DNA from 4 places in the Allobosea sp. 05T422_2 genome. Region 4 is predicted to be linked to each of the others. Evidence: predicted binding sites of a transcription regulator. Region 4 holds the regulator's gene; each other region holds the start of a gene.

Evidence for each region. The regulator LexA, encoded in region 4, represses DNA repair genes until DNA is damaged. The targets are predictions, from matches to a motif close to TGTTCNNNNTGTGTTCNG.
Region 1: a site for LexA is predicted at 3,473-3,490, ahead of AC1DJT_RS30015 (LexA family protein). Genes of this name have one in related genera too.
Region 2: a site for LexA is predicted at 3,752-3,769, ahead of AC1DJT_RS11900 (helicase-related protein). Genes of this name have one in related genera too.
Region 3: a site for LexA is predicted at 3,844-3,861, ahead of AC1DJT_RS29820 (LexA family protein). Genes of this name have one in related genera too.

Annotation. Positions count from the first base shown of each region.
Region 1 covers NZ_JBFTLD010000262.1:3,102-8,417, forward strand. The annotation lists gene AC1DJT_RS29990 (metallophosphoesterase) at 1-713, shown strand, start outside; gene AC1DJT_RS29995 (hypothetical protein) at 710-844, shown strand; gene AC1DJT_RS30000 (RNA-binding protein) at 841-1,089, opposite strand; gene AC1DJT_RS30005 (hypothetical protein) at 1,461-1,754, opposite strand; gene AC1DJT_RS30010 (Y-family DNA polymerase) at 1,754-3,034, opposite strand; gene AC1DJT_RS30015 (LexA family protein) at 3,031-3,447, opposite strand; gene AC1DJT_RS30020 (hypothetical protein) at 3,852-4,589, shown strand; gene AC1DJT_RS30025 (thermonuclease family protein) at 5,291-5,316, opposite strand, start outside.
Region 2 covers NZ_JBFTLD010000050.1:10,341-17,768, forward strand. The annotation lists gene AC1DJT_RS11895 (RNA-binding S4 domain-containing protein) at 1-281, opposite strand, end outside; gene AC1DJT_RS11900 (helicase-related protein) at 324-3,653, opposite strand; gene AC1DJT_RS11905 (TetR/AcrR family transcriptional regulator) at 4,120-4,716, shown strand; gene AC1DJT_RS11910 (haloalkane dehalogenase) at 4,713-5,636, shown strand; gene AC1DJT_RS11915 (DUF3108 domain-containing protein) at 5,633-6,466, opposite strand; gene rpmB (50S ribosomal protein L28) at 6,731-7,018, shown strand; gene AC1DJT_RS11925 (esterase-like activity of phytase family protein) at 7,185-7,428, opposite strand, start outside.
Region 3 covers NZ_JBFTLD010000259.1:1,318-7,081, reverse strand. The annotation lists gene istB (IS21-like element helper ATPase IstB) at 1-475, shown strand, start outside; gene AC1DJT_RS29840 (Y-family DNA polymerase) at 476-1,105, opposite strand; gene AC1DJT_RS29835 (IS110 family RNA-guided transposase) at 1,227-2,285, shown strand; gene AC1DJT_RS29830 (hypothetical protein) at 2,585-3,073, opposite strand; partial or broken gene AC1DJT_RS29825 (Y-family DNA polymerase) at 3,222-3,335, opposite strand; gene AC1DJT_RS29820 (LexA family protein) at 3,332-3,826, opposite strand; gene ligD (non-homologous end-joining DNA ligase) at 4,022-5,092, shown strand; gene AC1DJT_RS29810 (Abi family protein) at 5,266-5,764, shown strand, end outside.
Region 4 covers NZ_JBFTLD010000209.1:4,215-10,866, forward strand. The annotation lists gene gltX (glutamate--tRNA ligase) at 1-936, opposite strand, end outside; gene AC1DJT_RS26845 (ComEC/Rec2 family competence protein) at 1,095-3,332, shown strand; gene lexA (transcriptional repressor LexA) at 3,326-4,030, opposite strand; gene AC1DJT_RS26855 (molybdopterin molybdotransferase MoeA) at 4,112-5,323, opposite strand; gene moaC (cyclic pyranopterin monophosphate synthase MoaC) at 5,320-5,808, opposite strand; gene trpC (indole-3-glycerol phosphate synthase TrpC) at 5,805-6,614, opposite strand; gene trpD (anthranilate phosphoribosyltransferase) at 6,622-6,652, opposite strand, start outside.

The DNA.
Region 1 (5,316 bases), on a different contig from region 4:
GCGATATTGGTCAGCCTATTGTCGATGCGATTGAGTGGATGGCCGGCCAGAGGGAGGGCGGTCCTCTAATGGGGCGCCCTGTCGTCTACGTCGCAGGAAACCACGAGTTTTACCGCAGCGAGATGAAGTCGAACCTGGCCGAGGCCGGAAGGGTCTCCGACGACGCCGGCATTCACTTTTTGCATCGACGAGCGGTCACCATCAATGGCGTCCGTTTCATTGGTTGCACGCTTTGGACCGACTATCGACTGCTCGGAACTCCCAAACCCTCTATGATCACGGCTGGCCAGGAACTGAATGACCATCGCCTGATCCGGTATCGCGAGGAGAGCGGACACTTCAGTCGCTTCATGCCATGGCACGCGGCGGCAGAGCACCGGCTCGATCTCGCGTTCATTCGCGGCGAACTGGCAACTTCGCATGACGGGCCGACCGTCGTGGTGACGCACCATGCGCCACACCCGCAATCCGTTCAGCCGAGGCACCAGGGCAGCGCACTGTCGCCGGCCTTCGTGTCAGACCTCAGTCCTGTGATCGAACAGTTTCAGCCTGAGCTTTGGATCCATGGCCATGACCATGGATCGCACGATTATCGGATCGGCAAGACGCGCATTTTTGCAAATCAGGCTGGCTACCCAAACCTTCACCGGGATCGCGAGAACAGAGGGTTCGATCCGCGCTGCGTCATTTGCGTCGATGGAGCGGGGAAATGAGCGGCTACGATGAAGTTCGTTGTGAGATGCCGATGCTCGCCTCCGACCTCGAGGCCGAAGCGGTTTTTCACACGCGAGCATTCATTGCGGTCTTCGGGGAGCAGGATTTCATCGGCTCGGCAAGTTTCTAGTTGAAGCGCGTGACGAAGTACTCGCGGAAGGCCGTTGCGTCCTTTGCGTCGAGGAAACTCACGCGCATGCACCTGCGCTCAGGCTGCATCAATATGCGGGCTTTATGCGAAATCTCGTGGTCACCCAGCCATATTCCGATGTCGAACAGGCGCTCGTTCAGCGTGCTCGGTTCGAGGGGAAGGTCGATCGAGAATGTCCCCGCGATGCCGTCACGGGTAGTCGCGGCGATCCCGGATTTCTGCATGTCGCCCTCCTGCCGCTCAGGATGAGGTTGTATAGATTAGTCCTCTCTGCAGGATCTGTTCAATCGCGAAGCCCAGGCCGCGTAAGGCGTATTCTTGGTCAAGTGTCGATTGAAGTCCGGAGCGCCGTCGTCCCACCAGACAGGGCCCCGCTCACCAAGGGCAACCTTGGCTGCTTCGACGGCGGCGCGGGCGACATGGGGTTCGCCGCTTCCGCGTTTGACGTCCTTCACAGCACGGCGAGCATCTATCAGCTCGGTGACAAGCTCGTGACGGCGCGCAGCCGGAAGGGCGGGATTTGTTGCTCGCCACAGCCRGCCAGCGACCATGAAATATCTGCCGTCCGGTGTTGTCGGATGATCGCGCCGGTCGCTCAATCCGGATACTCGCGAGCGAGCCGATCATAAGCGTCCTCGGCAGCGGCGTCGCCCGCCATGGCATTTTCGATTTCATTCTCGTCGACGAGCACCCCGCCGAAATGTGCGACGAAGGCGCGCGCCAAGCCCCGGTCTTCGAATGCGATGCGGACCGTCTCTGAACCGGGGAAACGGTCGAGAACGCGGAACCCGATTTGCCAGTCGCCACACCAACTCTCGATTCTGCGCAGGCGTTCCGGTGCAGCGACGGGGTCCAATTTCATTTCGACCTGATGACTGAAGCCTGGCATCACGCCCTCCCTACGACCGGCACCTCGTCGAGCCGCGTCGTGTAACGCGGCGAACGCATCTCGAACTTCGTGACCCACGCKTTCTGCTGGCGGGCGATGCCGGCCGCTGCAGGGTACACAACGCCACGACCGTGTTGCTTGTTGCACGCGTCCAGCGCTTCCATGAGCCGGCCGCTCTTCTTGCGATCGAGGGCGCCGATCAGGGCTCGCTGCGACATCTCGGGCGCCACCAGGTCGACCGTCATCAAGCCGGCCTTGGCGTAGCGGTAACCCGGCTTCCAGATCCGCCGCGCTCCCCATTTGGCGGCGCGGACGAGGACGAGGGTGTCGTTGCTCGCCTCGGGAAAGTCGACCGTGGTCGAAACCGAGCGGGAAGGGCCGCTGTCGAACGGCGATGTGTGGAAGAAGACAGTGACGTGATCCGTCGCCAATCCATGGTGCCGGAGCTTCTCGCCCAGGCGGGTGGCATGGGCGGCGATCGCCTCCTGCATCATCTCGAGGCTTTCGACCCGGCCGGAAAACGACCTGGTCACGGCACAGCCTTTTCGCGTGGGGGCGACGCTATCCAGATCGAGGCAGGGCTGGCCGCGCAGTTCCTGGATAATCCGCTCGCCAACGACGGTCAGCGACTTGCGAGCACGCTTGGGATCGAGGGCGGCGACATCGGCTGCCGTCTTGCAGCCGAAAGCGCCCAGCTTGGTCTGGCTGGCACGGCCGATACCCCAGACGTCCTCCAGCGGCATCAGCGACAGCCATTCCCGACGCGCTTCCTCACTCGTCAGGTCGCAGGTGCCGCCGAGCTGAGGCGTGGTCTTCGCAATCTTGTTTGCGAGCTTCGCCAGTGTTTTCGTTGGGCCGATGCCGACGCAGGTGGGGACACCGGTCCATTTCGAAARCGTGGAGCGCAGGTCGTGGCCCAGTTCCTCACGATGCTCAGGCGCCACCGGGGTCAGGTCGAGGAAGCTCTCGTCGATCGAGTAGATCTCGATATCGGGGGAGAACCGCTCATAGACGGTGTTCATCCGGCGGCTCATGTCGCCGTAGAGCGAATAATTCGACGAGAAGACGACGACGCCCTCGCGTTTGCACAGGTCGCGGATCTGGAACATCGGCGCGCCTATCTTGATGCCGAGCGCCTTTGCCTCAGCCGTCCTGGCGACTGCGCAGCCGTCATTGTTCGACAGCACGATCACCGGTCGGCGTCGCAATTTCGGGTCGAACACGCGCTCGCAGGAGCAGTAGAAGCTGTTCCCGTCGATCAGGGCGAACGAGCGCTTCATCGCCGGAAGCGCCGCACCGCGTTGGTGACCACGCCGAAGATATCGATTTCGGCGTCTGGACCGGGGTCGTAGTCGGGGTAGCGCCGGTTGCCGAACGCGAGACTTGAACGGCCGCCGGCGATCTTGAAAACCTTGACGCTGCGCTCGCCGTTGACGTCGACCACGACGGCATCGCCATCCCGCGGGACCAGGCTGCGGTCGACCGTGATCAAGCTGCCGTCGAAAATTCCGACGTCGATCGCGCTGTCGCCGGCGACGGTCATGATGTAGGTCGCGGGAGCGTTTTTGATCAGCGCCCGCGACAGGTCGATCGGTGTGTCGAGGTAGTCGTCGGCCGGCGAAGGAAAACCCGCGCGCACGGCCTTCAGGTAGACCGGAAGAAAGATCGGCGGTCCGAGGTCGGCGGGGGACATGTGCATCGCGATGCGCTCCGATGGTTGGAACATAACAAGAACATCAGAAGCCCAACTCGAGTCAATAAGGGGAATTCGTGGCCCGCCGCTCATCACCCATCCCGACCGCTGCGCTCGTCCTACGAAGAGCCGTCAGCGGTGCGCCAGTAGCAGACGTTGGGGTCTCGCCAGGAAGCGGGCATTCCTGTTTTCAGCCGCCGGCCCCCCATTTTAACCCACGCTGAGACTGCTGGCGCCCGCCTCTGGTGTCATGGTTGAAAGAGTCGTGCCAGAGCATCAAAATGCACCAGAAATATGCGAATCGTCCAATTTGGCTTATAGTTCGCACTTCCCTCAGAAGTCCTTTGCGTCGCGGTCGTTGTAGGAGTCGTTGAGGCCAACTGAAGCTTTTGGATGCGCAGATCATGTTTGGTCACGAACGCTTGCAAGCCGTGCGAAGGCTCGTTGCCGAATACGTCCGAAGCCCTTCGCTTCGTCATCTCCGCGAACCAAGCTCAGTTGATCGCCTTGCCGAGCAGATTGTTAAGGTTGTTGACCGGGAGCCAACCGTTTGGCGCAAATGGGAAGGGCAACGCGAGGACGTTCTGCGGGCTGCTGCCCCGTGTTGGATACCCTCGGAAGACCTGCGCAGTTTTCTGAACGATCTGCCGGGGCCGAAGCTCACCTCGACCGACCTTGCTCAGCGACTTAGGGCGATCCACGAGGAGCCATATAGTTCGTATCCTGACGAGGCGCTGCGGGAAGAATGTCTCGCGCTCTACGCTCGCGAACGAGCCGCTGGAACCGAGCTGCCAGCGATCATCGGGGCCTTGCAAGAATTTGTTGAAACAGAAACAGAGCGGCTCCGTCTTGCTTCGGTGGCGGCTTGGCGCCAGCGCCAAAAGGAGGAGCTGGAAGCGCTCCAGCAACGCTTCATCGCTGGGGCTGATTGCAAGTGGGTAGCTGTCGGCACCTCAAAAGACGTGTTTTCTCGCAAGAACGGCCGAGCCTATCGACTGTCGCCGACTAAAAACAAGCGATGGGACCTGTTCCGTATTCAAGCAGCTGAGGACCCCGGCAAGCTCATCGGCACTTATGGTTCTAGAGGCGAGGCAAACAAAGCACTTGCGAAGCTGGCTTACGATTCTGAGCCTCGCTGGTAGACAGGTAGTTGCGCCGGCCTTGCGATATCGGCTCGTGAACCTCTCGCGCAATTTGAAAGTGGATGCCGGGCATCTTTAAATGCTCGCCGCAACTGCGAGGGCAGGCCCGCTATCTGGCTGGCTCAGCTAAAGGCGAAGTGTCCACTTCTCGTGGGTCTAACACGGAGTGAATATTTCCCGGAGAATGGTTGAGCGGGGGGTGTATCCACTTCACGCCAGGATCGGAAGTTAGGGCATCGCAGAGAACTGGCCATTCATCTGCCGCAGAGAAGGGTCCGGAGGGCAACGCGAGATAGATGTCGGCAGCGTTCGCTCATTGTGGTCGATGTCAGGCACAGCCGAAGCCGGCTGCTGCGATCGTTAGACCGCCTAAGCTCAACTCGACTAACTGAGCCCAGCCTCCGTCATTCGATCTCCCTCAGCTCCACCAGGCAAATCGCGCAAGCGATTGATCTCCCAATGAAATCTTCGATCTACGTGGAGCCGGCCCTAGGTTGTTTGTCGGTTACACGCGGTCTGCAGCGAGCAGTTACGGACGAATAGCCGCGCCACGAACTCGATCAGAACGTGATCCTGATCAAATTCGATGTGCGGCCGGAGCCCGAGCTGTCTGTCAGCACCGGCCCGGATGAACAACCTTCATAGCTTCGACAGCTAGCCAACGTTCAGCATTGCAATTGCAGATCGCGAGATTGAATGCTTTAGCAGTAGCGGGCTTGGGGTAGGC
Region 2 (7,428 bases), on a different contig from region 4:
GCATCGCCGCGCGTGCTCTCCCCCAAGCGCTCATAGAGCAGTTGCGCCTCCTCATAGGGACCGCGCCTGCTGCCCAGGGCGAGCAGGCGCACCACTATGGTCTCATGCACCAGCGCCAGTGTCAGCACGTCGCCGAGCTTGAGCCCAAGCGCTGCATTCCCTGCACGCCGACCATTCACGCGGACATGGCCGTCATCCACCAGACGCACAGCGACCGAGCGCGTCTTGGCGAAACGCGCGAACCAGAGCCACTTGTCGAGACGCTGGCGATCTTCCCGCAAGGACAGCCTTTCCGCTCAGCCCCAGGTCAGTTGAGCCCCATGTCAGGTCTTGCGCCCGCCGCCCTCGAGCTGGGCCTTGAGAGCCGCAAGCTTCGCAAAGGGCGAATCCGGATCAGGCTCGCGCTCGGCCGGACGCGGCTTTGACGCCTGCTGGAAACGCTCGTTGCCGCGCTCCTCGCGGCGTGGGCCACCTGGGCGTCCATCGCGCTTGAAGTCCGGCCGCGGGCCACGCCCCTGCTCGGGGCGGCCATTGCGCTGCGGCCGGCCGCTGCGCTTCTGATCACCCTCGCGCGGCTGCGCATCCTGTCGGGGAGCATCACCTTGAGACGCATTGGCGGCAGCCGGACGGCCACGATCGCCCTGGCGGCGACGCTCGTCGGGCCGGCCGTCACGGTTCGGACGTTCACCACGCCCTGCGCCAGGCTGACGCTCGCCCTGAGCGCCGTCGCGGCGACCGCGCCCGGCATGCTCCGGCCTGCGCCCACCCTGGTGACGATGCGGCCGCCAGACCTCGATTTCCTGCACCTCGGTCGCAGCAACGACATCAACTGCTGCCTCAGGGGCAAGAGCTCCCGCGGCAAGCGTCTCGGAGACAGCTGTCTCGTCGGCAGGCGCCGGCAGAGCAGACATGGCATCGGCTGGCACCGGATGTGCGGCTTGCTCGAGCTCAGTCTCCGCCGCGGTCGGGGCGTCGGCCGTTTCAGGCGCGGCAGCCTCCGAAGAGGCAGCCTCGGCGGTCTCGATGTCAGTAGCGGCCAGAGGCTCGTCGACAATACCGGCGCCGGCCTCATCGGCCACCACCGCCGGATCGGCCTCGTGCCCAGCCGGGACGTCCGTAGTTTCCGCGGTCGGCGCGTCGGCAACCGGAGCGGTAGCCGCGACCGGTGGCTGCGCCCGCGGCACGGTAATCGCCGGTCCCGGACGCTTGGCCGAGACATAGCCGAGGGAGCGCAGGATCGAGGCGAAATCCTCGCCCGCACAACCGACCAGCGAGGTCATGGCACCGGTGACGACAAAACCGTCCTGATCGGCCGCGCCGGTGGGCGGCTGGCCCTGGGTCAGGCCCGGGCGATAGGCGATAGCCGGCCGGATCAGGTCAGCAAGCCGCTCGAGGATATCGACACGCACGGCGCGCTCGCCGCAGACGCGATAGCCGGCAGCACGGTAAAGACCCTTCGGCACCGCCTTGTCGACGGCAAAGGATGTCCGACCCGAGGCTGCTAGATGGGCAATATCGTCGAGGCCCGACGTATCGGGCCCGCCATGCTTCAGCGCCCAGAGCTGGGCAGCCAGCGCACGTGGTGCCGGCTTCAGCAGGGCCGGGACGTAAAGATGAAAGGCTCCGAAGCGGATGCCGAGCTGACGGAGTGCTGCGCGGCCCTCCTGATCCAGCGTCTTCATCTCCTCGCCGACCTTGGCGCGCTCCAGCACGCCCAGCGACTCCCCGGCCTGATAGGCGATGCCGCGCGCGATACCGGTGACATTCTCGGCATTCTCGAGCAGCTGCAACGCACCAAGCAGACGGGCGATGTGATTCTTGAGCCAGAGAGTGAGGCGCGCGTCGACCTGCTCGCGCGCCGGTKCGGTCAGGTGCTCCTCGACCAGCAGGCGCAGGCGCGGCTCCAGAACCTTGTCGCCGGCGACAAGCCGCGCGACCGGCTCACCGATCCAGCGCACCAGCCCGTCATGCGAAAGCACGAAGGCATCATCAGCCGCGAGCACGACACGCGCGGCGCGCGCTTCGATCTCGCTGGCAAGCGCCTTCATCGCGGCCATGTTCAAGGCTTTCGCCTCGGGCCCGCCAGCCTTGGGATCCGCCGTGAAGCGAAATCCCTGAAGCATCCCGACATGCTGTCCCTCGACGAGCACATCGCCCGTCGTGGTGACCTCAGCCTCCAACATTGCATTCTCCCGCAAACGACGCATCAGCACGCTCGTGCGCCGATCGACGAAACGGCTGGCTAGCCGCTCGTGCAAAGCGTCCGACAGCTTGTCCTCTACAAGACGCGCCACCCCCTGCCAATGCTCTGGATCAGGTAACCAGTCAGGACGGTTTGCGACATAMGTCCAAGTTCGGACCTGCGCAATGCGGGCAGACAGCGTGTCGATCTCGCCATCGGTCCGGTCAAGCGCATCGAGTTGGGCGCGATACCAGTCCGGATCGAGCCGTCCGTGGCGCATCAGGCGCAGATACAGCGTGGTGGCGAGATCAGCGTGCTGCATCGGCGCGATCTTGCGATAATCAGGCAGGCCACACACCTCCCAGAGCCGCTCGACTGCTGCACGGCCCTGCGCCAGCGGCCTGACATCGGCATCGCGGGCCAGAACCTCCAGCGTCGTCATGTCCTCTGCGATCAGCGCACGGGTCAGCCCCTGCTCGGTTGGCTGGACGTTCAGGCTGGCGATCAGCCCGTCGACGGAGCGCAGATCGAGATCGGAATTGCGCCATTGCAGCTGCCGCACCGATTCAAAACGATGATTCTCGATCGCCTCGACCAATTCGGCGTCGAAGGGCGGGCAACGCCCGCTCGTGCCAAAGGTGCCGTCGCGCAGATGGCGGCCGGCGCGCCCGGCGACCTGGCCGAACTCCGCGGGGTTCAGCTTGCGGAAATGATGGCCGTCGAATTTCCGGTCCGACGCGAAGGCGATGTGATCGACATCGAGATTGAGCCCCATGCCGATGGCGTCCGTCGCGACGAGATAGTCGACATCGCCCGACTGGTAGATCTCGACCTGGGCGTTGCGCGTGCGCGGCGAGAGCGCGCCGAGCACGACGGCGGCTCCCCCCTTCTGCCGACGGATCAGTTCAGCGATCGCATAAACCTCCTCGACGGAGAAGGCGACGATCGCGCTGCGTCGTGGCAGGCGGGTGATCTTCTTGTCGCCGGCAAATGTGAGCTGCGACAGGCGTGGACGCGTGACGACGTTCACCCCGGGAATGAGCTGCTCGATCAGCGGCTTCATGGTGCCCGCGCCGATCAGCATCGTCTCGGCCCGACCGCGCCGGTTCAGCAGGCGGTCGGTGAAGACGTGACCGCGGTCGAGGTCGGCGGCGAGCTGAATCTCGTCAATCGCGACGAAATCGACGGCGAGATCGCGCGGCATGGCCTCGACGGTGCAGACCCAGAAGCGGGGCCGCTGCGGCTTGATCTTTTCCTCGCCGGTGACCAGCGCCACCGCCTCGGGGCCGACCTTCTCGACCACGCGGCCATAGACCTCGCGCGCCAGCAGGCGCAGCGGCAGGCCGATCATTCCGGTCGGGTGCGCCACCATCCGCTCGATCGCCAGATGCGTCTTGCCGGTATTGGTGGGCCCGAGAACTGCTGTGACACCCTGCGCACGAACCGAGGGCGGAAGAGAGCGTGCTGAAATCAAGACGCGACCGATCGTTTCCTTTGGGCCCTTGCCGGCAGCAGACGCTGGGGAAAGCGTCCTACCTTGGCACAAGCTGGAGCGCCGAAATTAAGCTGCGGAACGAGTCCTGAACGAAGCAAGCCCGAATCGCTGACTCCGGCAGAATCGGGATTCGTTCACGGCCAGATATCGCGGAGACGGCCGCAAGTACCACTATATCTGGAATCGTGACACGAGCTTGATCCACTCATTTTCGCGACCAGCGTAAACGGCCGGGCGCCGACAGTCCTCCGCGCTATTTATGTCGTGCTCACGGCGAAACGAGGGGCCGCCGTGTGATTTCTGCGTGCGCAACGGCGTGGAACCAGCCTGAGCCATCGCCTCAGCGGGCCGTTCGGACGAGACCCGCCTCCCGTCCGACACCTTGGCGATCGGGCGTTTCCCGGAGTGTTGTCAATAATACGTACGTACGTATTCTACCTTCATGAGCAAGCCATCCCTTCGTGAAAATCTCCTCGCCGCTGGCCGCGATCTCCTCTGGAAGAGCGGCTATTCCGCCACCGGCATACGCGAGATCGTCGCTGCAGCCGGAGCGAGCCCTGGCTCATTCACCAATCATTTCGGATCGAAGGAGGAATTCGCCGAGGAAGTGCTCGATCGCTATTTCGCCTATGTCGGCGGCCTCGTCGATGAAGCCCTGGCCGACCGCTCCCTGCCCGCAGCCGCGCGGTTGCGGCGCTATCTGGACGCGATCACGACCAAGCTCGAAACCGCCGATTGGTCGCGCGGATGCATGATCGGCAATTTCAGCGTCGAGACCTCTCCCAATAGCGAACGGTTGCGGCAGCGACTCTCGGAGATCTTCGTCCTTTGGCGAGAGCCCTTTGCGGCATGCATCGCCGAAGGCCAGGCCACTGGCGAGATCGCGACGGATTTCAGCGCCGACGACCTCGCTGATTTCCTGCTCACCGCCTGGCAGGGCGCGATCCTGCGCATGAAGGTCGATCGCAGCCCGGTTCCGCTCGAACGCTTCAAGGCCATCCTTTTCGCAACGCTGTTTGGAAGAAGGGCATCGCCATGACCCAGTCACCTGGATTCGCATCCGAATGGCTGCGCCGGGAGATTCCCGTCCTCGGCTCGACCATGTCCTATGTCGAGGCCGGCTCTGCGGGGCCGACCGTACTCTTCCTGCACGGCAACCCGACCTCCTCCTATATCTGGCGCCATATCATTCCGCACGTCGCGCCGCTGGCGCACTGCATTGCCCCCGACCTGATCGGCTACGGTCAGTCCGGCAAGCCGGACATCGCCTATCGCTTCACCGACCAGGTCCGCTATCTCGACGCCTTCATCGCTGAACTGGGCCTCGGACGGATGGTCATCGTCGCCCAGGACTGGGGCACGGCACTCGCCTTCCACCATGCCTCCTGTAACCCCAGCGACATGATCGGCCTGGCCTTCATGGAATTCATCCAGCCCTTTGCAAGCTGGGATGCATTCCATCAGCGGCCGCAGGCGCGTGAGCTGTTCAGGGCGTTCCGGACGCCGGGACAGGGCGAGAAGCTGATTCTCGAGGACAATGTCTTTATCGAGAGGGTCCTGCCCGCTGCCGTCCTGCGGGCCTTGAGCGATGAAGAGCTGGATGCCTATCGAGCGCCGTTTCCAACGCCCGAATCGCGCAGGCCGATCCTCCGACTGCCCAACGAGCTCCCCATTGCGGGCGCCCCGGCCGATGTCCATGCCATCAGCGAGCGCGACCACGCAGCATTACGTGCGTCCACCTATCCGAAGCTGTTGTTCTGCGGCGATCCCGGGGCGCTGATCTCTCCGGCCGAGGCGGATAGGTTCGCGGCGGGACTGCATGATTGCCGCCTGATCAATCTCGGCCCCGGCGCGCATTACCTGCAGGAGGATCACCCCGGTGCAATCGGGACGGCGCTCCGTGACTGGCTGGGTGAGATTACTGCAACGACGAAAGCGAGTGAACGCGCTGCGGCTTAGTTCTGCCGCGCGGCCGTGGTGGTGGTCGGATCGACCCTGAAGCTCGAGGCCTCGATGACCGCCGTCCCGATCATGGTCTTCACCGAGATGCGGATCGGCACCATCACATTGGTGCCGTTGACGGGGGCGAGCCAGGTGTTGATCTCGCGATTCTCGGTCATGAACTTGGTGCTCGGCCGCAGGGCGCGATGCCCTGCGATCGGCACATACCGCGCCTGGCAGATCGTGACCGGGCCGCTATAGCCTTCGAGCTTCACCTGCCGCGAACCGGAATAGCTCAGCTTGATGTCATAGCGCGCAGCGCCGTCGAAGATTGGCAGCGTCCGGTTGCAGGCGGCACCATTCCCGCCCTTGCCCTCCACGGGCATCAGGAAGGCGCTGATCGGATCGACCACATTGCGCTTGTGGCTCTCGTTGAGCGGCACGCGATCGGGCTTGTCGTCGATCGGCGGCGCAATATCCACGGCCTGCACCGTGCCGCCGTCGAGCGCCATGCGCACAGTGCGGCTCTCGCTTGAGTTCGCCGACGAAACCGCGAAGGTCGCAGGCGACAGGCGCCCGCCATGAAGATTGCCGGTTGCGGCACCTGAGCCGCGTCCGCCCGTGAAGCTGCCGACCAGGCCCGTCATCTTGGCGACGATATCGAGCTTGTAGCTGCTGCCGTCGATGCCGCCGCTGAGATGGGCGGTGCCGAGCGTCAGGCCGAGCAGGGAGACATCATATTTGGCCTCCAACGAGGTCGCCGCGGCCGACGACGCTCCAAAGCCGGAGGCCAGGGCCAGCGCAGCGAGACCAAGTCCGGCCAGGGACGACGCGATGGCGGGCTTCATCCAACTCCTCCGGACGGCATGCTTCGCACCGGCATGCACTGCGAATCGGTCCGAATCGTGACCCCTTTTACCGAATTTGGCGAGTGGCAATGCCGCCACGCTGCGGCCGCCCCGATCGTGCTATGGAATCAGTCGCGGTCCTTGACGCAGCAGCCGGCCTTGGCTATAGACCCGCGACTTCAATTTGACTTCCGGTGCTCGTGGGCCGGCACGTCGCGTGTCGGCATTTTTGTTTGAGACAACCGGTTCCAAGGGAACGATATCATGGCTCGCCGTTGCGAACTGACCGGGAAAGCCACCCTCACCGGGCACCTCGTCAGCCACTCGAACCGCAAGACGAAGACCGTCTTCCGGCCGAATCTCGTCAATGTTACGCTCCGTTCGGACGCGCTCGGTCGCTCCGTGCGCCTGCGTGTCTCGGCGAACGCCCTGCGTACGGTCGATCACCGTGGCGGACTTGACGCCTTCCTGGTCAAGGAGCCGGCAGGCAACCTCTCGACCGGCGCACTCACGCTGAAGCGTGACATCGAGAAGAAGCTCGCGACCAACTGAGCGCGCGGCTCCTTCACGGAATGAATGAAGCGGCCGCAAGGCCGCTTTTTTCGTTTGCATAGGACGCAGTGGCCAGCCCCGTATCATCCGTTCTCGGTGCTTGATCGCCGGCACATTCAGGACTTGTGCTCGCCGCAAGAGCGAGCTTGAAGTCACGCTCGTCCCCTTATCCCAACTCGAATTCCAGCAGCACGGTGCGCTGCAGGAAAGAGAAGTTGTCGTCCGAGATCAGGGTCAGAATCGTCCTGCCATGATCCTGATGGACGCAAAGCCCTTCCATATTGTCGATCTCCTGGCCGAGATCGGCCTCGATCAGGGAGGGGCCGTCAAGCATCGCACCCGGCCGGAGGCTTGCGCCGGGAACGCGGCGAATCCGCATGCCGACACCACGCAGAGGCTTGTACCAGCGC
Region 3 (5,764 bases), on a different contig from region 4:
CGCGCTGGCACTTGGCCTGGCGGCTTGCCAGAAGGGCTTCTCCGTCAGCTTCACAACCGCGGCTTCTCTGGTCAATCAACTCCTGGAAGCCCGCGACGAGAAGCGCCTGCTCAAGCTGCAGCGCGAGTTGCAGGCGGTGAAGCTGCTCATCGTCGACGAACTTGGCTACGTGCCGCTCTCGCCGACCGGCGCCGAGCTCTTGTTCGAGACCTTCTCGCAGCGCTACGAGCGCGGCTCGACCATCGTCACCTCGAACCTGCCCTTCGAGGACTGGACCTCGGTTCTGGGATCGGAGCGTCTCACCGGCGCGCTGCTCGACCGGCTCACCCACCACGTCAGCATCCTGGCCATGAACGGCGACAGCTATCGGCTGAAACAATCCGCCGGCCGCCGGCGCGCCAACGCCGCGGCGGAGCAAAACCAGGCCACGGCCGAACACGTCGATCCCGACACCGGCGAGATCATGGAGAGCTGATCAGAAACGAAAGCGACGATAAGCCAAGGGCCCCGATCGGGGCCCTTGGCTTATCGTCTCACATCGCCAGCGCTGGCCTGGTTTTGCTCCGCCCAAGTGGCCTGGAATCCGGCCGCCGTTGACAGATGCAACATCCGCCGCGGTCCTGCAGCCTAGCGCCATTAACTTCGCCTGACTCGCCGGACCGACACCCCAAATGTCGCCGAGCTCGACAAGGGGCAGCCATTCTTCCCGAGCGGTAGCGCTGGTCAGGTCGCATACCCCCAGCAATTGCGGAGTGGATTTGGCGATCTTGTTGGCCAGTTTCGCCAGGGTCTTGGTGGGGCCGATCCCGACGCACGTGGGGATTCCTGTCCATGTCGAAACCGACGATCGCAGGTCCCGCGCGAACTCCTCCCGCTTTTCTGGCTCGATCTGCGCGACGTCCAAAAAACTCTCATCGATCGAATAGATTTCGATGTCAGGGGAGAAACGTTGATAGACCTCGTTCATGCGGCGGCTCATGCCGCCATAGAGACTATAATTTGAAGAGAAAACGACCACGCCGTTATCGCGGCAGAGGTCGCGCATCTTGAACATGGGCTCGCCCATCTTAATGCCGAGTGCCTTAGCCTCGGATGTGCGAGCCACAGCGCAGATCGTGTAATCGGGCTTGGCTGATTGCGACCGTCGCGGATCGTGGCACCCTGCTCGGTTGTGCAACTCGGTCGGCCCCTGAAGGCATCCGACCACCGTTCAGGAGCGGAATGCCATGCGCTACTATGCCGGCTTGGATGTGTCGTTGGCCGAGACTTCGATCTGCGTCGTTGACGAGGAAGGAAGGTTGGTCCGCGAAGGGAAAGCGCCGAGCGAGCCCGACGCCATCGCAAACTGGCTGGCTGAGCTTCGCGTTCCCTTCACACGCGTCGGACTGGAGACCGGGGCACTCGCCGGATGGCTTGCGGAGGGGATGACCGAGCTCGGCGTTCCCGGTGTCGTCTGTATGGATGCCCGACACGCCCGCGCTGCCATGACGGCCATGACCCACAAGACCGATCGCAACGATGCGAGAGGGCTTGCGCAGATGTTGCGCACCGGCTGGTTCCGATCGGTGCATATGAAGACGCGCAGCACGATGGAGCTGCGCACGCTACTCACCAGCCGCAAGACCCTTGTGCTGAAGATCGGTGACATCGAGAACCAGATCCGGGGTTCACTTTGCCTCTTTGGTATCAAGATCGGCACGTCGAAGCGCCGGACCTTCGCCGAGCGTGTCCGCGAGTTGACCACGAACCTGCCTCGCATCGCCGCGATCCTGGAGGAACTCCTGGCGGCTCACACCGCCATGCTGCGGTCCCTGGATCGGATCAACCGAATGGTGCTGGCGATCGCCCGCGAGCATGAAGTGTGCCGGCGTCTGATGACGGTTCCCGGGGTCGGCGCGATCGTCGCACTCACCTACATCGCCGCAATTGAGGATCCGGCACGCTTCTCCAAATCCCGATCTGTGGGCGCCCTGCTCGGCATGGTGCCGCGAAAGCACCAATCCGGCGAGGTGGACCGAAATGGACGTATTACGAAGACCGGCGACAGCGAGGCGCGGTCGATGCTGTTCGAGGCAGCCCATGTCATGCTGCATCGGGTGAAGAGTTGGTCGGTGCTGCGCGCCTGGGGTATGAAGGTCGCGCATCGCCAAGGCAACAAGCGAGCGACGGTGGCCCTGGCGCGCAAGATTGCGGTGGTGATGCACCGCATGTGGGTCGACGGTACGACATTCCGCTTCAGGGCAACCGGGAATGCTGCGGCATCGACCACGGCATGCACTGCGTAGGTTCGGCACGGCCGTGAAGAGGTAAGACCGGGCTCGCCTGGTCTTTCTGGATCGTCCTCACGGGGACGGGCGAGGAGATGAAGCCGTAATGACGGGTGAGCTGGCTCAACGCCAAGCCCGCTGTCGCATATAGGCTCGCCTCCTTTCGGAACGCGATCTTGTGGCGGCCGATGGGCCGACCCCGGACAGAAGCCAAGAGCCCCGTGAGTGCGAGCCCAGATTATCAAACTGTCGGCCTCGGACGATCACGCTCGGTCGAGGGAGGGCAGCTTTCGACCCTAGCTGGCGCTTGGGTCGACCTATCTATCGGACGCACTGCCCACTACCAACCCAAGTTCGGGCAGGACAAAAAGGCGACGTGTGGTTCCCGACTCTTGGTAGAAGCTGCCTGGTCGCTTCAGCGCTTCCGGTATCCCATATGGCCAAAGCCACGAATGCTTCTGACCACAATGGAGGTTCGGCGGCAGCCCCTCCGAAAAGAACGATGCCGGGACAGGCGTCTCCTTCCACTCGCCATGGAAGTACGATCTGGTTGCTTGATTGTCTGGATTATTGATGTCGGTGAAGAAGCCGATGCCCTTTGATTTGATCGCCGCGATAGTCTGCTCACTCAGGCTGAAAGAAAATGCACCTTGGTGGCCGAGAAGGAGCGAGCAGCTACCTTCGGTGTAGAGCCAACCCGTTTGAAGCTTCTGAGGCACGGTGCCTCTTTGTAGGCTGCGGTTCATCAGCGAATAGCCGCCCCATGCCAAGCCGAKGAGCGCGAGGCCAATGACGGCACGTTTCACAACAATCCGACGCAGAATTACCCCCGCGAAAAGAGAGCCTTTCGCATCAAGGTTACGGCACTGTGGGAATGTCAGCAAACTACCCGAACGCCCTTTCACCGAGCGTCGCGGTGGGTTTTCGCTTGACGGCAAAGGCCCGATTACAGAAGCCGTCATTATTGGAAAGTACGATGACCGGGCGGCTTTTTAATCTTGGATCGAAAACCCGCTCGCAGCTGCAATAAAAGCTGTTCCCATCGATCAAGGCGAATGACCTGGTCATCGCCTGAAGCGCCTTACTGCATTTGTGACGACTCCAAAGATTTCGATGTCTGGATCCGGGCCGGGGTTGAACTCAGGATAGCGGCGATTGCCGAAAACGAGCCGGGGTCGACCGTTCTCGACCCCAAACACTTTCACGCTTCGCTCGCCGTTGACGTCGACCACCACAGGATCTCCGTCGCGAGGAGCGAGAGACCGATCGACCGTGATGAGGCTGCCATCAAAGATGCCCAGGTCGATCGCGCTGTCGCCCGAAACCGTCATGATGAAGGTCGCCGGCGCATTCTTGATAAGCGTCCGCGAAAGATCGATCGGAGCATCAAGATAATCATCAGCCGGGGAGGGGAATCCCGCGCAAACCCTGTTGCTGAATAGCTGAACCAGGAGCGGAGCGCTAAGCGCGACCGCACGGGCGGGGAGGGGGAATACTTGGGCTTGGCGCTGAGATGGCGACCTCGAAAGCCGGATTATGGGCCGATGGATGGTCAGCATGCGCGCGCCCTCGAAAAGAGAACATAACTAGAACAACGCGCGGGGCTGAGGTGTCAAGATTGGAAGCCACCATATTCCTCAGGGCGGGAAAATGCGGTCACAGAGTTCCGGATAAACGCGCGCTCGTACCGGATCTTGCTCGGAACGTTTCCCTGCCGCCGCTAGTTCGGAGTCGTTGTGAGTGGAGTTGCGTCAATGTGCGCGCGTCGCGTTTTGCGCTCCGGCCCGGCGGTCGACATCACCAGAAGTCCTCTCCCGAAGCGCCGCGATGCGCGCCAAAGAGCGCTGGCCTTCGATCCTATGCCCGACAGGGTCGAACCTTGCTTGGCGTTGCTGGCCGTCAAGCCGCCGAGTGGGGATCAATGGGCCTTCGAGGTGAAATGGGACGGCTACCGGCTCGCCATCCATGTAGAGCCCGGCCGGAAGGTCCGGATACTGACCCGGGGCGGGCATGACTGGACGCAGCGTTTCCCGACGATCGCCCATGACATGCGCGAGCTCGGCGTCGATAGTGCCATCCTGGACGGGGAGGCCGTGGTTCTCGACCAGCGCGGCGCTTCGGATTTCGGCGCGCTGCAGCAGGCGCTGGGTGGGCGAGGGGGCAAGCGATCGGCCGCAGGCGCACTGCTTTATGCTTTCGACCTACTCTATCTCAACGGTCGCGACCTGCGAGCGCTCCCTTTGGCCGAACGGCGCAGCATGCTCGCAGGCTTGATTGGGAGCCAGCACAGCTCGATCCGGCTGAGCGAAGAAGTCAACGCCGAAGGCGCCGCGTTCCTGAAGCTAGCCTGTGAGATGGAACTAGAGGGCATCATCGCCAAGCGCGTTGACGCTCCATATCGATCCGGTAGGGGTGGCGAGTGGCTGAAGATCAAATGCGTCCAATCTGAGACCTTTCTCATCATTGGCTGGGTGGCATCAGCATCAGCGTTTGGGGGGATCGGCCGCCTCCTGCTCGCGGCACGCCGCGGAAATGCTCTGGTCTATGTCGGCAGCGTCGGGACGGGCTTTACGGCGAAGTCGGCGACTGAGCTGCGTCGTAGACTGATGAGCATCCTGATCGAGAAACCTACTGTCGCCGGCGTCGCGAAGAAGGGCATACGCTGGGTCGAGCCGACGATCGCTGCCGAGGTCGCGTTCCGCGCCTGGACCAATGACGGCAAGCTGCGCCACGCCTCCTTCAAGGGTGTGCGGGACGATGCCGATGTAGGCGATATCTTTCAGGTGAAGCGATCCATAACCGGCTCGGCGAGCGGAGATGTATAAGGTGTTGTTTAGCGGGCGCCCCCCCGTCGCGACCGGTTCGGCCGGGACCAATGACTCAGCGCTAGCACACAAATGGGCTTGCGATTGAGCCGGGGACGCACTAAATTACTTGGGTCATGGGCCGCCACACGTCCTCTTCGGGGGAGTGCAAAAGGGCGGTTCTTCATTTTTTGATGGCCTTGATTCCCTTTACGAAGCCGCACGCTACAGCTGCTCAACGAGTAGCGCATTTGCGCGCAAAGGGACTGATCATCAACCGCCCCAATGTGGCAGCCCGCAAGATCGAACTCGTYGGCTACGAGCGCCTGCGGATTTACTTTCTCAGCCGACGCGACCTGACCCTACCTCATCGGCCCTTCCGGCCCGGGACCACCTATCACCATATCCTTCGCTTGTATCAGTGCGACATGGAAATTCGCTCCGCCTGCTTTGCCGCAGTCGGCACTTTCGAGTTGCTCTTTCGCAACGCGTTGTCAGAAGCATTGAGCCAGGCCAACGGTAGTCACCCGTACTACGATCACTCCTTGTTCAAGGATGCCGCGGCCAATCTCGAAGCACTTCGATATTTCATCGGTGTGTTCGAGAAATCGAAGGATCAGCGGGCCAGACATTATAAGCAGCGCTATGGCGCGCCTGTCTTGCCCCCGATTTGGACGATAAAGGAATTTCTGA
Region 4 (6,652 bases):
GAGCCCGTTCAGGCTCTCCAGCTTCGCGTAGTCGAAGCGTGCCGGGGAACGGCCGATCGAGGAAAGATTGAACAGCGAGACCATCTCTTCGGTCGAGAAGATCTCCTGGTCGCCATGGCTCCAGCCCAGCCGGAGGAGGTAGTTGCGCAGGGCCACCGGCAGATAGCCCATGGAGCGATAGGCATCGACACCGAGCGCACCATGGCGCTTGGAGAGCTTCGCGCCGTCCGCCCCATGGATCAGCGGGATATGCGACATGCTCGGCACGCGCCAGCCCATCGCCTGGTAGATCTGGGTCTGGCGGGCGGCGTTGGTGAGATGGTCGTCGCCACGGATGACATGGGTCACGGCCATGTCATGGTCGTCCACGACGACAGCGAGCATATAGGTCGGGTTGCCGTCGGAACGCAGCAGCACGAGGTCGTCGAGATTCTCGTTCTGCCAGACGACGCGGCCCTGCACCTCGTCCTCGACCACCGTCTCTCCGGTCTGCGGCGCGCGCAGGCGGATGACCGGCTTCACGCCGGCCGGCGCGGTTGCCGGATCGCGATCGCGCCAGCGTCCGTCATAGCGCATGGGACGGCCCTCGGCGCGCGCCTTCTCGCGCATCTCCTCGAGTTCCTGCGGTGTCGCATAGCAATAATAGGCCTTGCCGGCGGCGAGCATCTGCTCGGCGACCTCGCGGTGCCGGGCCGCACGGGCGAACTGGTAGACGGTCTCGCCGTCCCAATCGAGGCCAAGCCAGGACAGGCCGTCGAGAATCGCCGCGATGGCCGGCTCGGTCGAGCGTTCGCGGTCGGTGTCCTCGATGCGCAGCAGCATCTTGCCGCCATGGCGACGGGCATAGAGCCAGTTGAACAGCGCGGTACGCGCGCCGCCGATATGCAGGAATCCGGTTGGAGACGGCGCGAAGCGCGTAACGACCGCATCACTCATGAAAGGCAGGCTCCGGCAGGACGGGAAATGAGGCCGACAGAGCGGCAGAGGAACAAGACGTCGAAGGGACATGACAACCGACGCCGCCCCTGTAACATGCTGATGGGGCCGACGTTAAGCGCAAGATCGCATCTGGTTGGCTGACCGAGGGACGGCCTATGCGCGAGGCGCCGCCAGACCCGAGCCGGCTGCGCGGCGCGCGTGTTCGCGCCGTACCATTCCGCATTCCCGAGATATGGTTTCAGGACGCTGCCATTCGGTTGTTTCTCGCCGAATGGCGCGCGCGCTTCCTGGGCGCCATCGCGATCGAGGCCGGACGAAGAAGGCTGTTTCTCTGGCTGCCGGTGCTGATGGGAGCCGGCATTCTGCTCTATTTCGCGGCTGATCGCGAGCCATCCTTCTGGGTCCCGCTCTCCGGCTTTGGCGTCTCCGCTGCGATGGCAGCGCTGTCGCGCGCCCGACGCCCGGTCATGCTCGCTTGCGTCGGCCTTGCTGCCATCTTCGCCGGCTTTGGTGCCGCGGCCTGGCGCACGGCGACAATCGCAGCACCGATGCTCGATCGAATGCGCGTGGGACAACTCACCGGCTTTGTCGAATCGGTCGAGGCGCGCGACGCCGGCGCGCGCCTCGTGATCCTGGTGACCAGCATTGCCGGGGTGGAGCCTGAACGCCTGCCACGGCGGGTTCGGGTCAACGTCAAAGGTGGTTCGGTTTCGCCGGGCGATCACATCGCTGCCGTCGCGCGCCTCCTGCCGCCGCCCGGTCCAGTGCGACCAGGTGGCTACGACTTCGGGCGCGACGCCTTCTTCCGAGGGCTTGGTGCAGTCGGGACCATCCCCGGAAAGATCACGCTCGCCCCACCACCCTTGCAGCCACCGCTCGAGCTTCAGATACCCGCGACGGTCGACCGGGCGCGCAATGCCCTGACGGAGCGCATCGCCGGGATCGGGGGAGGGCAGGCTGGCGCGATGGCGGCGTCGCTGGTTACTGGCAAGCGCGGCCTCATCACGGAGGCGACCAATATCGACCTCCGCGCGGCCGGAATCTATCATATCATCTCGATCTCGGGCCTTCACATGGTGCTGGCCTCCGCCACGATCTTCGGCCTGGTCCGTGGCCTGCTGGCGCTATCGCAAACGCTGGCATTGCGCTGGCCCATAAAGAAACTCGCCGCCCTGGCCGCGATGCTCGGCGCCACGGCTTATTGCATCTTCTCGGGAGCCGAGGTCGCGACGGTGCGCTCGCTGATCATGACATTGGTCATGCTCGGTGCGATTCTCGTCGATCGCCCGGCGCTCAGCATGCGCAATCTGGCTCTCGCTGCGATGATCGTTCTGCTGCGCGAGCCTGACGCGCTGCTTGGTCCAAGCTTCCAGATGTCCTTTGGCGCTGTCGCGGCGCTGATCGCCTTTGCCGAGCGCTGGGAGGATCGCGGCCACTCCGAGGCGCCGGCGAACCTGCCTTGGCCGCTACGGCCGATCTGGATCGCGGTGGTCGGGCTCACGGTCACGACCGTGCTGGCGACGGTCGCAACCGCACCGTTCGGTGCCTATCACTTCCAGACCTTCAACCCCTTCGGTCTGCTCGGCAATGCGCTCGCCTTGCCCTTCGTTTCCCTGATCGTCATGCCTGCCGCTGTCTTCGGCGTGCTCGCCTATCCCTTCGGCCTGGATTGGCCGGCTTGGGCGCTCATGGGAGTCGCTTCGGACTATGTGCTGCAATCCGCGCGCTGGGTTGCGGGATTCGACCACTCCGCGGTGATCATTCCTGCATTCGGGGCCGCGGCGCTCGCATGCTTTGCCGCCGCGCTTCTCTGGATCACGCTCTGGACGACACCGCTGCGCTTCCTGGCCGTCGCCCCCCTGATCGCGGGACTGCTCGTGGCAGCGAAGCCCGACAGGCCCGACATCCTGATCGAACGCGATGGTTCCGGGATCCTGGTCCGCGGGGGCGATGGTCGCATGATCCTGGCGGGGCAACCGAGCCGCTTCGTGCTGCAGCAATGGCTGAACGCAGATGGCGATAATCGCCGGACTGACGACAACAGCCTGCGGGAAGGCGCGACCTGCGACACGTTGGGTTGTGTCGTCCGCAGCAAGGATGGACGAAGCGTTGCCTTTGCACGTGATCGCCTGGCCATCGTCGAGGACTGTCGGCGCGCCGATCTCGTCATCACGCCGATTCCGTGGAACGCTCCGTGCGCAGCACGACTGATCGACCGCAGGGCATTGTCGCGCGATGGCGCGACCGCCCTTGTCGGCAACAAGGGCGGCTGGCGCGCCCATCTATCAGAGCAGGATGGTGTCGATCGTCCCTGGAGCCGCAAGCGGGAGCGGCCTGCAAGCACGCCGGCTTTGCCGCTGGCGGCTGTCGAAGAACACGAGCCGCTTCAGTAGCGCCGCATCAGGTTGACCAGGCGGCCCTGAATCTTGACGCGGTCCGGTCCCAGCACCCTTGTCTCATAGGCGGGATTGGCAGCCTCGAGCGCGATCGAGGAGCCGCGCTTGCGCAGTCGCTTCAGCGTTGCTTCCTCGTCATCGATCAGAGCCACGACGATATCCCCGGTATTGGCCGTGTCCTGACGCTTGATCACCACCGTATCGCCGTCGAGAATGCCGGCTTCCACCATCGAGTCGCCGCGAACCTCGAGGGCAAAATGTTCACCGGGGCCAAGCATGTCGYCAGGCAGTGCCACGGTATGGCTGCGGCTCTGGATGGCGGAAATCGGTGTACCGGCGGCAATCCGCCCCATGACCGGAATCGCAACCGTGGAGCGCACATCTTCGTCCGGGGGCGGTGCGATCGGCCGGACCTTGCCAAGCCCCCCTTGGACGACGGAGGGGCTGAACCGTCCGCGCGTCGCCTGAGGGCCGCCGGCCCCTTCGGGCAGCTTTATGATCTCCAGCGCTCGGGCTCGATTGGGAAGGCGGCGAATGAACCCGCGCTCCTCCAGCGCCATGATCAGGCGATGGATACCGGACTTGGAGCGCAGATCGAGCGCGTCCTTCATCTCGTCGAAGGAGGGGGGCACCCCTGTCTCGCGCAGGCGTTCCTGGATGAAACGAAGCAGTTCGAACTGTTTGCGTGTCAGCATGGTTCCCGCCGGCGCTCTTTGTATGGAATCGAAACAAAGCACGAACACCATACAGGTTCGCGTTGTGTTCCGCAAGCGCGCTCAGCGTAGGCGGATGATCCGGCAGTTGTCGCCTTTGTTTGCCGGCGCAGCAAACGATTCGCGAATGAGTAGCGCGTCGMCGCGGGCAAGAGTGGCCAGCATCGATGAATCCTGCTTGGCGAAGGGCGTTGCCAGCCATCCTTCCGGAGTGAGCGTCAGTTCCGACCTCATATAGTCCCGCCGCTCATCATTTGCCGGCAAATTTCTTCCGACGATTGCAGGCTCACTCAGATCGCGCTCCGGTTCCGGTACGCCCAGGAGGGTCCTGAGCAGGGGCACGACGAAGAGATGCCCGCAGACGATGGACGAGACGGGGTTTCCGGGTAGGCCGAGCGCGACCATGCGGCCGAGGCGGCCCATCATCATCGGCTTGCCCGGCCGCATGGCGATCTTCCAGAAGCCGYGCGCCATGCCTTGACCGATCAACGCTGCCTGGACGAGATCGTGCTCACCTACCGAGGCTCCTCCGAGGGTGATCAGCACATCGGCATCGGCCTTCCGTGCCTGGCCAATCTTGTCGGCGAGATCGGCATGATCATCGCGGGCAATCCCGAGATCGAGCGCCGTGCCGCCGGCCTGCTCGACCAGCGCGGCGAGCGCAAAACTGTTGGACGCGACGATCTGGTCGGGTCCAACCGGCTCGCCGGGCTGGACCAGTTCGTCGCCGGTCGCGAGGATCGCGACCAGTGGCTTGCGACGCACCGTGAGCATGGGGTGGCCCATGGCTGCCGCGAGGCCGAGGCTCGCACTGTCGAGCCGGCTGCCGGCGAGAAGCAACACCTCGCCCTCGCAGAAGTCCAATCCTGCCTGACGAACGAACTTGCCGCGCTCGGCGCCCTCGCGCACGCGGATCGTCGCAGTGCCGACGCCGTCCGCATTCTCCTGAATCAGGATCGTATCGGCGCCCTCCGGAATCGGAGCACCGGTGAAGATGCGAACAGCCTCATTGGAGCGGACCATCCCTGAGAAGGAACGACCGGCAGCCGATTCGCCGATGACACGCAATTCATTTGCCGGCGCAATATCATCTGCGCGAACGGCGTATCCGTCCATTGCGGAGTTGGCAAAGGGGGGCTGGGTCCGAAGCGCCTGCAGGTCGGCGGCGAGCACGCGCCCTACGCAATGTGCGAGTGGCAGGGTTTCTGATGGTGTCGGTGCCGGAACGCTGTCGATCAGCGCCTTCAGGGCGACGGGGACGGGCGTGAGGCTCATCGCGCAGTTTCCGGGAGATCGAAAGTGCCGGATTTTCCACCTGACTTGTGGACGAGCCTGATGCCTTCGATCCGCATCGCCCGGTCGACCGCCTTGACCATGTCGTAAACTGTGAGGCAGGCGACGCCGACAGCGGTCAACGCCTCCATCTCGACGCCGGTCTGTCCCTTCATCTTGACCTCAGCGCTCACGCGCACCCCGGGCAATGTCTCGTCCAGGGTGAGGTCGACGCTGATCTTGCTGATCAGCAGGGGGTGACAGAGCGGGATCAGTTCATGCGTGCGCTTAGCGGCCATGATTCCAGCCAGGCGCGCCGTGCCAAGTACGTCGCCTTTCTTGGCGTCGCCATCGCGCACGATCGCCAGAGTCCCGGGCTGCATGACGACACAGCCCTCGGCGACAGCGATGCGCGAGGTCTCCTCCTTGTCGCCGACATCGACCATATGGGCCTGGCCGCTGGCGTCGAGATGGCTGAGCTTGCTCATGCTGCGCTGCGCGCAGAACCGGTCAGGAGATCACGGGTGGCAGCGGCGACATCGTCCTGCCGCATCAGGCTCTCGCCGACGAGGAAGGTGTTGACGCCGGCGCGCTGCAACCGTGCGATGTCGGCATGGCTGAAGATGCCGCTCTCGCCAACGATGATGCGGTCCGCGGGGACGCGCGGAGCAAGTCTCTCGGTGACGGCGAGATCGACGGCAAAGCTGCGAAGGTCGCGATTGTTGATGCCGAGCAGGGGGCTGTCGAGCTCGAGGGCACGATCGAGCTCGGCTTCGTTGTGAACCTCGACCAGCACGTCGATGCCGAGTGACTTTGCCGTCTCGTTCAGCGCGCGGGCTGTCCCGTCATCGACACCGGCCATGATGATCAGGATACAGTCGGTGCCCCAGGCGCGAGCCTCGAAGACCTGATAGGGGTCATAGAGGAAATCCTTGCGCAGGGCGGGAAGGCCGCTTGCCGCGCGCGCCTGCTGCAGGAATTCCGGCTGTCCCTGGAAAGAGGGGGCATCGGTCAGTACGGACAGGCAGGCCGCGCCGCCATCGGCATAGGCGCGTGCCAGCGATGGCGGGTCGAAATCGGCGCGGATCAGCCCCTTGGACGGGCTGGCCTTCTTGATCTCGGCGATCAATGCAGGCTTGCCGGCCGCGTGTTTCGCGGCAAGCGCGGCCGTGAAGCCACGCACGGGGCCGGCAGCCAGGGCGCGCTGCTCGATCTCCGCCTGGGAAACCGCGGCCTTGGCTGCGGCGATCTCCTGACGCTTATAGGCCTCGATGCGGGCGAGGATGTCGCTCATGACGTCCTCACGCGTTCGAGCTGGCGATAAGTGCGGTC